DNA from 3 places in the Streptomyces sp. SAS_270 genome. Region 3 is predicted to be linked to each of the others. Evidence: riboswitches for the same ligand, from Rfam matches in the RefSeq annotation. Region 3 holds a riboswitch; each other region holds the start of a gene.
The links. Region 3 has a riboswitch for cobalamin ahead of ACN6LB_RS28020 (ribonucleoside-diphosphate reductase subunit alpha). Riboswitches for the same ligand answer to the same signal wherever they lie in the genome.
Positions count from the first base shown of each region.

Region 1: it holds a riboswitch for cobalamin, as region 3 does, so the genes downstream of both, ACN6LB_RS24895 (CbtB domain-containing protein) here and ACN6LB_RS28020 (ribonucleoside-diphosphate reductase subunit alpha) in region 3, are expected to answer to the same signal.
Region 2: it holds a riboswitch for cobalamin, as region 3 does, so the genes downstream of both, ACN6LB_RS03085 (ABC transporter substrate-binding protein) here and ACN6LB_RS28020 (ribonucleoside-diphosphate reductase subunit alpha) in region 3, are expected to answer to the same signal.

Region 1 covers NZ_JBMNDS010000040.1:3,387-6,652, forward strand. The annotation lists gene ACN6LB_RS24885 (ferredoxin) at 1-172, shown strand, start outside; gene ACN6LB_RS24890 (histidine phosphatase family protein) at 225-803, opposite strand; cobalamin riboswitch at 903-1,065, shown strand; gene ACN6LB_RS24895 (CbtB domain-containing protein) at 1,103-1,324, shown strand; gene ACN6LB_RS24900 (CbtA family protein) at 1,350-2,114, shown strand; gene ACN6LB_RS24905 (acyl-CoA dehydrogenase family protein) at 2,310-3,266, shown strand, end outside.
Region 2 covers NZ_JBMNDS010000003.1:84,530-87,795, reverse strand. The annotation lists gene ACN6LB_RS03090 (FecCD family ABC transporter permease) at 1-599, opposite strand, end outside; gene ACN6LB_RS03085 (ABC transporter substrate-binding protein) at 596-1,603, opposite strand; cobalamin riboswitch at 1,687-1,871, opposite strand; gene ACN6LB_RS03080 (CoA-binding protein) at 1,994-2,404, shown strand; gene ACN6LB_RS03075 (GNAT family N-acetyltransferase) at 2,483-2,923, shown strand; gene ACN6LB_RS03070 (alpha/beta fold hydrolase) at 2,927-3,266, opposite strand, start outside.
Region 3 covers NZ_JBMNDS010000048.1:66,441-69,706, reverse strand. The annotation lists gene mctP (monocarboxylate uptake permease MctP) at 1-1,092, shown strand, start outside; cobalamin riboswitch at 1,439-1,562, shown strand; gene ACN6LB_RS28020 (ribonucleoside-diphosphate reductase subunit alpha) at 1,690-3,266, shown strand, end outside.

The sequences.
Region 1 (3,266 bases), on a different contig from region 3:
CGAGCAGATCCGCGAGGACGAGTCCGGCCTGCGCATCCAGGCGGAGTGGTGCCGCGAGGTCTGCCTGGCGTGCGCCCGGGTCTTCGACGAGTACGCCGGCGCCGAGGACGGGGCGAAGGCCTGCCGCATCTGCGCCCAGGCCTGCACGGACTTCATCGCGACACTGCTCTGACGGACTTCCTCGCGACACCGCTCCGAGCGCGGAGCTCACCTCGTGCCCGGCGTCAGTCCGAGACCCCGAGCGGCCGTCCGGCCCGTACGTTCCAGCGCCCCGATCGCCCGCTGAACTCGGTGGCGGTCAACGGCGGCACGTCGACCCGCCAGAACGCGGACTCCGGTGCCCCCAACGTCCGTACCACCAAGGCGCGTACGACCTCGGGCTCCACCACGGCGACCGTCCGGCCCGCGACGTGTGCGGTCGCGTCCAGCCAGTGCGCCACCCGTGTGCAGAAGGCCTCCACCGACTCGCCGTCGTGCGGCGCCGAGCCCGGATCGGACAGCCATCGGGCCACCGCCTCCGGTTCCCTCGTGCTCACCTCCTCCAGGGTCGCGCCGCGCCAGCGGCCCACGTCCAGGCCCGCGAGTTCCGGCGCGTCCGCCGCCGTACCGAGGCCGAGTGCGTGTGCGGTCTCGCGGCAGCGCACCGAGGGGGAGACCAGCGGCCGGTCCACGGCCGCAACCGCCCCCGCGGCCGCCCGCGCGAGGCGCAGCCCCGTGGTATCAACCGGACATCCGTCGTCGAAGCGGGCTTCCCGTACGGCCACACTCATTGCGGCTGAGATCAACATCACTCGGCTCGTCATACGTCCACTCTCGTGCTCAACACCCGTGTGAAATCGGGGAACTGACGACGTGACCAGGCCACCGGCGCGCCCTCCGCGCCTTCGTGCGCCCTTGGCCGCAACCCCGGTTCGCGGTACGGTCTCGTCGATATTGACGACGGTTCGGCGGAAGCCGGTGAGAATCCGGCACGGTCGCGCCACTGTAAGCCCAGCAAGAACCACTCCCACCAGGGGTGGTGAAGGTCGAGCAAGTCAGACCCGCAGCCGTCGTCCTGTGCACCACCGAAATGGGACGCGAGTTCCCCAGGAGGTTCTGCCCCATGGCGCAGTCCGTCGCTCAGCCGACCGCTACACCCACCGCTGTTCCCGCCAAGCTGCCGATCGGTGCGATCGCCCCCTGGGCGGTCTTCTTCGGCATCCTGATGCTGGTTCTGCTCTACTTCGTCGGCGCCGAACAGGGCGCCACATCCGTGATGTCGGGCTCGGACGTTCACGAGTGGGTGCACGACGCCCGCCACCTGCTCGGCTTCCCCTGCCACTGACGGCGCCGGGGAATCGTAGAAGCTCATGAATTCCGCAACTGTCAGAAACCTCCTGGTACGGGGCATGCTCGCGGGTCTCGCCGCGGGCCTGCTCGCCCTGGTCGTCGCCTACTTCCTCGGTGAGCCGCGCGTGGACTCGGCGATCGCCTACGAGGAGTCGCACAGTCACGAGCACGGTATGGAGGTCGTCTCCCGCACGATGCAGTCCACCGGTGGCCTGGCCACCGGCGTCCTCGTCTACGGGGTCGCTTTCGGTGGCATCGCCGCCCTCGCGTACTGCTTCGCGCTCGGCAGGATCGGGCGCTTCGGACCGCGTGCCAGTGCGCTGCTCCTTGCGGCGGCGGGCCTCTTCGCGGTCTACGTCGTGCCGTTCCTGAAGTACCCCGCCAACCCGCCGTCCGTGGGCGAGCCCGACACCATCGGTAAGCGCACCACGCTGTACTTCCTGATGATGGTGCTCAGCGTGCTGCTGGCCGTCGCCACCGTGATCCTGGGCAAGCGCCTCGCGCCACGCCTGGGCAACTGGAACGCGACACTGGCCGCGGGGGCGTTCTTCCTCCTCGCCATCGGCCTCGCATACGCGTTCCTGCCCACGGTGAACGAGGTGCCGAAGGACTTCTCGGCCACCCTCATCTGGCAGTTCCGGCTGGCCGCCCTGGCCATTCAGCTGACCCTGTGGACGGCCTTCGGGCTGATCTTCGGTGTGCTGGCGGAGCGGGTGCTGTCACCGAAACCGGCCAAGGCCGCGGAGAAGCGAGCGGAGGCGCGGGCGACTCCCGTCGCACGCTGACCACCACTCGATCGCCGCACGGCTTCATCGATCCACCGATCGATCCACCGAAGTGCCGCTCGACTGCGCAGGGCCCCCGGATATGGCGCGAATCCTGGGGGCCTTTCGCATGCGTACGTCACCGGCATTCCCAATTTCTGAAACACGTTCTACGGTGTGCGCCGTCAGGTCCGGCCTTGGGAGCCAGGAGGCGCCGTGCATCTCGAATACACGCCCGAGCAGCAGCGGTTGCGCACCGAGCTGCGCGGATACTTCGCGGACCTGGTGCCCGACCACGCCTACGCGCGCTACGGCGACCCCGCGGCCCAGAAGCGCTTCTACCGCGAGACGATCCGCCGGCTCGGCACGGACGGCTGGCTCGGCGTGGGCTGGCCCACGGAGTACGGCGGGCGCGGTCTGAGCCCCATGGAGCAGTTCATCTTCTTCGACGAGGCCGCTCAGGCGGGCGTCCCGCTGCCGCTGATGGCCCTCAACACGGTCGGCCCGACGATCATGCAGTTCGGCAGCGATGAGCAGAAGGCGTACTTCCTGCCGCGCATCCTCTCCGGCGAGATCGACTTCGCGATCGGCTACAGCGAGCCGGACGCGGGGACGGATCTCGCCGCGCTCAAGACCCGGGCCATACGTGACGGAGACGAGTACGTCGTCAACGGGCAGAAGATCTGGACGACCAACGGCGACACAGCCGACTGGGTGTGGCTGGCCGTGCGCACCGACCCTGACGCGCCGCCGCACAAGGGCATCACCATGCTCCTCGTGCCGACCTCCGACCCCGGCTACTCCTGCACCCTCATCAACACCCTCGCCTCGCACGACACCACCGCCAGCTACTACGAGAACATCCGCGTCCCGGCTTCCCGCCGGGTCGGCGAGGAGAACAAGGGCTGGCGGCTGATCACCAACCAGCTCAACCACGAGCGCGTCACGCTCGCCGCGCACGGCACCATGGCGATCCGCGCCCTGCACGACGTACAGCGCTGGGCGATGGAGACCAAGCTCGCCGACGGCCGCCGCGTCGTCGACCTCCCCTGGGTCCGCCGCCGCCTCGCGCAGACCCACACCCGCCTCGACGCGATGAAACTCCTCAACTGGCAGATGGTGAACGCCGTCCAGGAAGGCACCCTCACCCCGCAGGACGCCTCCGCCGTCAAG
Region 2 (3,266 bases), on a different contig from region 3:
CACACGTCCGTCCAGCCGGCGCCGCCGAGTGAGCCGAGCAGCCAGAACAGCACCCCGCGGGTGGTCTCGGCGTCGGCGGCGGTCATGACGACGAAGGAGGTGAGGGCGGAGAAGAGCTGCATGGCGGCGACGCCCGAGAGCACCACGCGGTCGGTGGTGCCGCCGAGCGTGTGGCTGAGCAGCAGGACGAGCGCGAAGGACAGGACCGCTCCGGCGAACGCGCCCGCGGACACCGACACGGCCCCGCCCCCGACGCCGAGGACGACCACGGCGACCGCGCCCGTCGACGCGCCGGACGACACCCCGAGCACGAACGGATCGGCGAGCGGGTTGCGCAGCAGGGACTGCATCACCGCGCCGCACACGGCGAGGCCCGCGCCGCACACGGCCGCGAGCAGCGTGCGCGGCAGCCGGAGCTGCCACACGATTCCGTTCCGGATCGGCGAGACGTCCGTGCTCCCCCACCCGAGGTGGGCCGCGACGACCGACCAGACGTCGCCGACCCGGATCTGCGCGGGTCCGATGGTGATCGCGACGGCGATGGACGCGCACAGCGCGGCGAGCCCGGCCGCCGTCGACAGCAGTCCCTTGACCGTCACCCCGCGAGCCCGAACCGGCGCAGTCCGGCGGCCACTTGCTCCACGCCCTCCACGGTGCGGATGGTCGGGTTCATGGCCTGGCCGCTGAGCAGGACATAGCGCTTGTGCCGGACGGCGGACATGTTTTTGGTGACCGGGTCGGACTCCAGGAAGGCGATCTTCCGGGCGGCCGACTCGGCGGTCTGCGACTTGCGCGTGAGGTCGCCGATGACGAGCACGTCGGGGTCGCGGTCGGCGACCGTCTCCCAGTTGATCTGGGGCCACTCCTCGTGCGTAGCGCCGAAGGTGTTCTTCGTGCCGAGTGCGCGGGTGATGACGCCGGGGGCTCCGCAGCAGCCCGCCATGTAGGGCGACTGGGCGTTGGCAAACCAGTACAGGAGGGTGACGTCCGAGGCGTCGATTCCCGAAGTGGCCTTCGCCATGCGCTGCTTGAGCGAGGCGACGAGCCTCTCGCCCCGCTTCTGCACCCCGAACACCTTGGCCAGGTCCCGTACTTCGCCGTAGACGGTGTCGATGGTCAGCGGTTGCTTGCGCGAGCCGTCCCCGTCACCGGAGTTGTCCTTGCCCGCGCAGTCGGACGGGGAGACGTAGGTGGGGACGCCGACCTTCTCGAACTGGTCCCGGGTGGCCACGCCGCCCTTGCCCAGTGTGGAGACGAAGGAGGCGGCGACGAAGTCCGGTTCGGTGTCCAGGACCCGTTCGAAGGAGGGGTTGTTGTCGGCGAGCCGGGGCACCTTGGCGTTCGCCTTCTCCAGGCCCTTCATCACGGGGTCGGTCCAGGTGGCCGTCCCGGCCATCCGGTCGGCGAGCCCGAGCGAGAGCATGATCTCGGTGGCGCCCTGGTTGAGGGAGACGGCGTGGCGCGGCGGGGCCGCGACTCGGACGGTCCGGCCGCAGTTGTCGAGGGTGACGGCGGTCTTCGCCGAAGCGGTACCGGACGAGCCGGAGCCGCAGCCGGTCAGCAGCAGCGCGCCGGCGATCAGCGGGGCGGCGCGGCGGGTCATACGTGCGGTGGGCACGGGAGTGGGTCCCCAGTCGTCGAGGGCTCAAGCGCGGAGCCCGGTCGTACGGTCTCCCCGGCGGCACTCGACCGGCGGGGCCGCCAGCAGGTCTTCGGACTCGGGGTCACGCGAACGAGGCGCCTTCCCGGACTCTTCGTGGTCCAGTGGCCGATGCCCCGCCCGTCGCCCTCACCGCTGCGCGTCAGCTCCGGATTCGCACCGGATTCCCTGACCCACGTACATGGGTTCGACTGGCCTCGAAAAGTTATCACGGGGCGTGCCGGGAATCGCCTGCCGCCCTGGGCTGTTGCCACCCGCAGAGCCCCTGGAGCGGGGCGAGCCGCAGACGCACCGCAGCCGGACCCGCAGCCGCGGAGACAGAGGAGACACACCATGTACGGCGACCAGGAGACGGTCAGCAGGATCCTCTCGGAGCTCGGCGACACCTGGGCCGTCGTGGGCCTCTCGACCAACCGGGACCGCGCGGCCTACGGCGTCGCCGAGGTGCTGCGCCGGCACGGCAAGCGCGTCGTCCCGGTCCACCCGAAGGCCGAGACGGTCCACGGCGAGCAGGGCTACGCCTCCCTCGCCGACATACCCTTCGAGGTCGACGTCGTCGATGTCTTCGTCAACAGCGACCTGGCCGGCCCGGTGGCCGACGAAGCCGTGGAGATCGGCGCGAACGCCGTCTGGTTCCAGCTGGGGGTCGTCGACGAGGGGGCGTACGAGCGGACGCGCGCCGCGGGGCTGGACATGGTCATGGACCGCTGCCCGGCGATCGAGTACCGCCGACAGGGCATTTAGGACTTCCGAGGGGTGCCTCAACCGGCCGGTACGGAAACGTGGTTGACGGTTCACGAGGCACCCGGGTTTCCTGCTCGGATGCCCACGCTTCGCATCGAGCAGCCGACGGACGAAGCCGGTCTCACGGACTGGCAGTACGTCCACAACACGGTCATCCCGACCCACGTCCTGTCCCTCGACGACGTGCGGGAGCGGACCGGCCGCAACCGCATGGAGGTCGCCCGTCTCGGCGACGTCCTGGTCGGCTGCACGACGGTGCGTCCGCCCGACGACGAGACGCCCGCGGCCACGGTGATCGCCCGCGTGCTCGCGCCGCACCGACGGCAGGGGCTCGGCGCGCAGCTGTACGCGCGCGCTCTGGAACAGGCGCGGGAACTGGGCACTGAGGCGATCGAGACGGTGGTCCTGGCCTCCAACGAGGACGGCCTGCGCTTCGCGCTCCGCAATGGATTCGTCGAGGTCGAACGCTATCTGCTGCCGGGCGACACCATCGAGTGGATCAGCCTGCGGCTGGCCTGAGCCTCAGCCCCGGCCGGCCGGCTCCTCGGCGAGGAACCCTTCGACCGCGTCGGAGAAGAAGTCCGGATCGTCGATCCACGGGAAGTGGCCGGTGCCCGGCTGGACGGTCATCCGCGCCGCGGGGAACAGCCCCGCGATGTCGGCGGCGACGCGCGGCAGCGGGCCGCTGTCCACTTCGCCCGCGAGCAGCAGCGCCCGTCCTTCCCATCCGGCGAGGGCGGCGAGCGCGGTGCGAGTTGCGTCCGGTGTGAAGGCGCCCGAGGACGCGTACAGGCTCGCTGCCTCCTCGTTGCTCTGCTCCGCGTCGGCCGCGGCGTGGGCCCGCGCGGCCTCGTCCCACCGC
Region 3 (3,266 bases):
GCCGTGCTCGCCGCGTACACCTACTCGTCCGGCCTGCGGGCCCCGGCGCTGATCGCGTTCGTCAAGGACGGCCTGATCTACCTCGTCATCGTGGTCGCGATCATCTACATCCCGATCAAGCTCGGCGGCTTCGACGACATCTTCGCCAAGGCCGGCGACGCTTTCTCCCAGGTCAACCCGGCGACCGGGAAGCCACGCGGCGCGCTCGCGCCGGCCGAGCCGCAGCAGTGGACCTACGCCACGCTCGCCCTCGGCTCGGCGCTGGCGCTGTTCATGTACCCCCACTCGATCACGGCCACGCTGTCCTCGCGCAGCCGCAACGTGATCCGCCGCAACACCACGATCCTGCCGCTGTACTCGCTGATGCTGGGCCTGCTGGCGCTGCTCGGGTTCATGGCGATCGCGGCTGGGGTGAAGGTGCAGAACGGGCAGCTCGCCATCCCGCAGCTCTTCGAGAACATGTTCCCGGACTGGTTCGCGGGCGTGGCGTTCGCCGCGATCGGCATCGGCGCGCTCGTACCGGCGGCCATCATGTCCATCGCCGCGGCGAACCTGTTCACCCGCAACATCTACAAGGACTTCATCAAGCCGGACGCGACCCCGCAGCAGGAGACCAAGGTCTCCAAGCTGGTCTCGCTCCTGGTGAAGGTCGGCGCGCTGGTCTTCGTCCTCACCATGGACAAGACGGTCGCCATCAACTTCCAGCTGCTGGGCGGCATCTGGATCCTGCAGACCTTCCCGGCGCTGGTCGGCGGTCTGTTCACCCGCTGGTTCCACCGCTGGGCGCTGCTCGCCGGCTGGGCGGTCGGCATGGTCTACGGCACGGTCGCCGCGTACGGGGTCGCCTCGCCGACCCAGGCGCACTTCGGCGGGAGCTCGAAGGAGATCCCCGGCATCGGGGAGATCGGCTACATCGGTCTGACGGCCTTCGTGCTGAACGTGGTGGTGACGGTGGTCCTGACCTTCGTCCTGCGGGCGTTGAAGGCCCCGGACGGCGTCGACGAGACGTCTCCGTCGGACTACACGGCTGACGCGGGCGACCCCGGGGTCCAGGTGGAACTGCCGCCGGCCACGGCGGGGACCTCGCACTAGGGGGTGTTTTGAAAGTCCTGTGCGGTGCCCGCGGTGTTCGGTGCGTGCCCTCGGCGTGCCGGACGAAGGCCCTCGTACTGGACGTACTTGGGGCTTCGGCCGGTGCGGCGAGGGTGCGTGCCGGGCGCCGTGGGCGCTGTGCGGGACTTTCACAACACCCCCTAGAGGCACGGAGTCCCGGACGGGCCGCCGGAGAGATCCGGCGGCCCGTTGCCGTGCCCGGACCGGCGCCGGCCGCGACGGCGCCCCAGCATTCGCCACCCGCCCAAGAGTTGACGCTCCGACACCCTTCGACAGCAGCGCGACACAACATGTGGGGGTGCTCCCGCAGCCCGGCACAAGATGTATGCTCGTGCTCGCTGTCGCCGCAGGGGAATCCGGTGCGAATCCGGAACTGTCCCGCAACGGTGTACTTGTGCGCGTATGCGCGCCTGACCAGTCCGAGGTCCTGCCGACAGCGCGCCCGGCCGACCGGCCCGGGTGCCAAGACGTCCGGGCCTCGCGGAGTGGGCCAGCTGGACGCGCGCCGGCCTGTCCGAGCCCGTGCGCCCCGCTGCCCTCGCCCCAGGCCCCGTGCCGAGCGAGGGAGAGTCCCACGTGACCATCGCGCCAGTCGATCCGGCTTCAGCGACCGAGGCGACCGCGACCACCGTGACAGGGGCCGAGGCCGACGCTCCGGGAACCGCGTTGCTGCGGACCCTGACCGACCTCACCGCCGACCTCCCCGACGCCGACCCCGGCCGGGTCGCCGCCGCCGCGCTGCGCGGCCGCTCCGCCCGGGCCGACGAGGCGGAGCTGCGCGAGCTGGCCACCGAGGCGGCCGCGGGCCTCATCTCCGAGGACCCCGCCTACTCCCGGCTCGCCGCGCGCCTGCTGACGATCAGCATCGCCGCCGAGGCCGCGTCGCAGGGTGTCACGTCGTTCTCCGGCTCGGTCGCGGTCGGGCACCGCGAGGGTCTGATCGCGGATCGCACCGCCGAGTTCGTACGGCTGCACACGGCCCGTCTCGACGCGCTGATCGACACCGGCGCCGACGACCGCTTCGGTTACTTCGGCCTGCGCACCCTGCACAGCCGCTACCTGCTGCGGCACCCGATCACCCGCAAGGTCGTCGAGACGCCCCAGCACTTCATGCTGCGCGTGGCCTCCGGCCTCGCCGAGGACGACACCACCCGAGCGGTGGACGAAGTCGCGGCCCTCTACCGCCTGATGAGCCGCCTCGACTACCTGCCCTCCTCCCCCACGCTCTTCAACTCCGGTACGCGGCACCCGCAGATGTCGTCCTGCTACCTCCTCGACTCCCCGCTGGACGAGCTGGACTCCATCTACGACCGCTACCACCAGGTCGCGCGCCTCTCGAAGCACGCGGGCGGCATCGGTCTGTCGTACTCCCGTATCCGCTCCCGCGGTTCGCTGATCCGCGGCACGAACGGGCACTCCAACGGCATCGTCCCGTTCCTGAAGACCCTCGACGCCTCGGTCGCCGCGGTGAACCAGGGCGGCCGGCGCAAGGGCGCGGCCGCGGTCTACCTGGAGACCTGGCACTCCGACATCGAGGAGTTCCTGGAGCTGCGCGACAACACCGGTGAGGACGCCCGGCGTACGCACAACCTGAACCTCGCGCACTGGATCCCGGACGAGTTCATGCGCCGGGTGAACGAGGACGGCGTGTGGTCGCTGTTCTCACCGGCCGACGTGCCCGAGCTGGTGGACCTGTGGGGCGACGCGTTCGACGCCGCCTACCGCAAGGCGGAGGAGGCCGGGCTCGCCAAGAAGACCATTCCGGCCCGCGACCTGTACGGCCGCATGATGCGCACGCTCGCGCAGACCGGCAACGGCTGGATGACGTTCAAGGACGCCGCCAACCGCACCGCCAACCAGACGGCGGAGCCGGGCCACACCGTCCACTCCTCGAACCTGTGCACCGAGATCCTGGAGGTCACGGACGACGGGGAGACCGCGGTCTGCAACCTGGGCTCGGTGAACCTGGGCGCGTTCGTCGACACGGCGGTCGGTGACATCGACTGGGAGCGACTGGACGAGACGGTCCGCACCGCCGTCACCTTCCTCGACCGGGTCGTCGACATCAACTTCTACCCGACCGAGCAGGCGGGCCGCTCCAACGCCCGGTGGCGCCCCGTGGGCCTCGGCGCGATGGGCCTCCAGGACGTCTT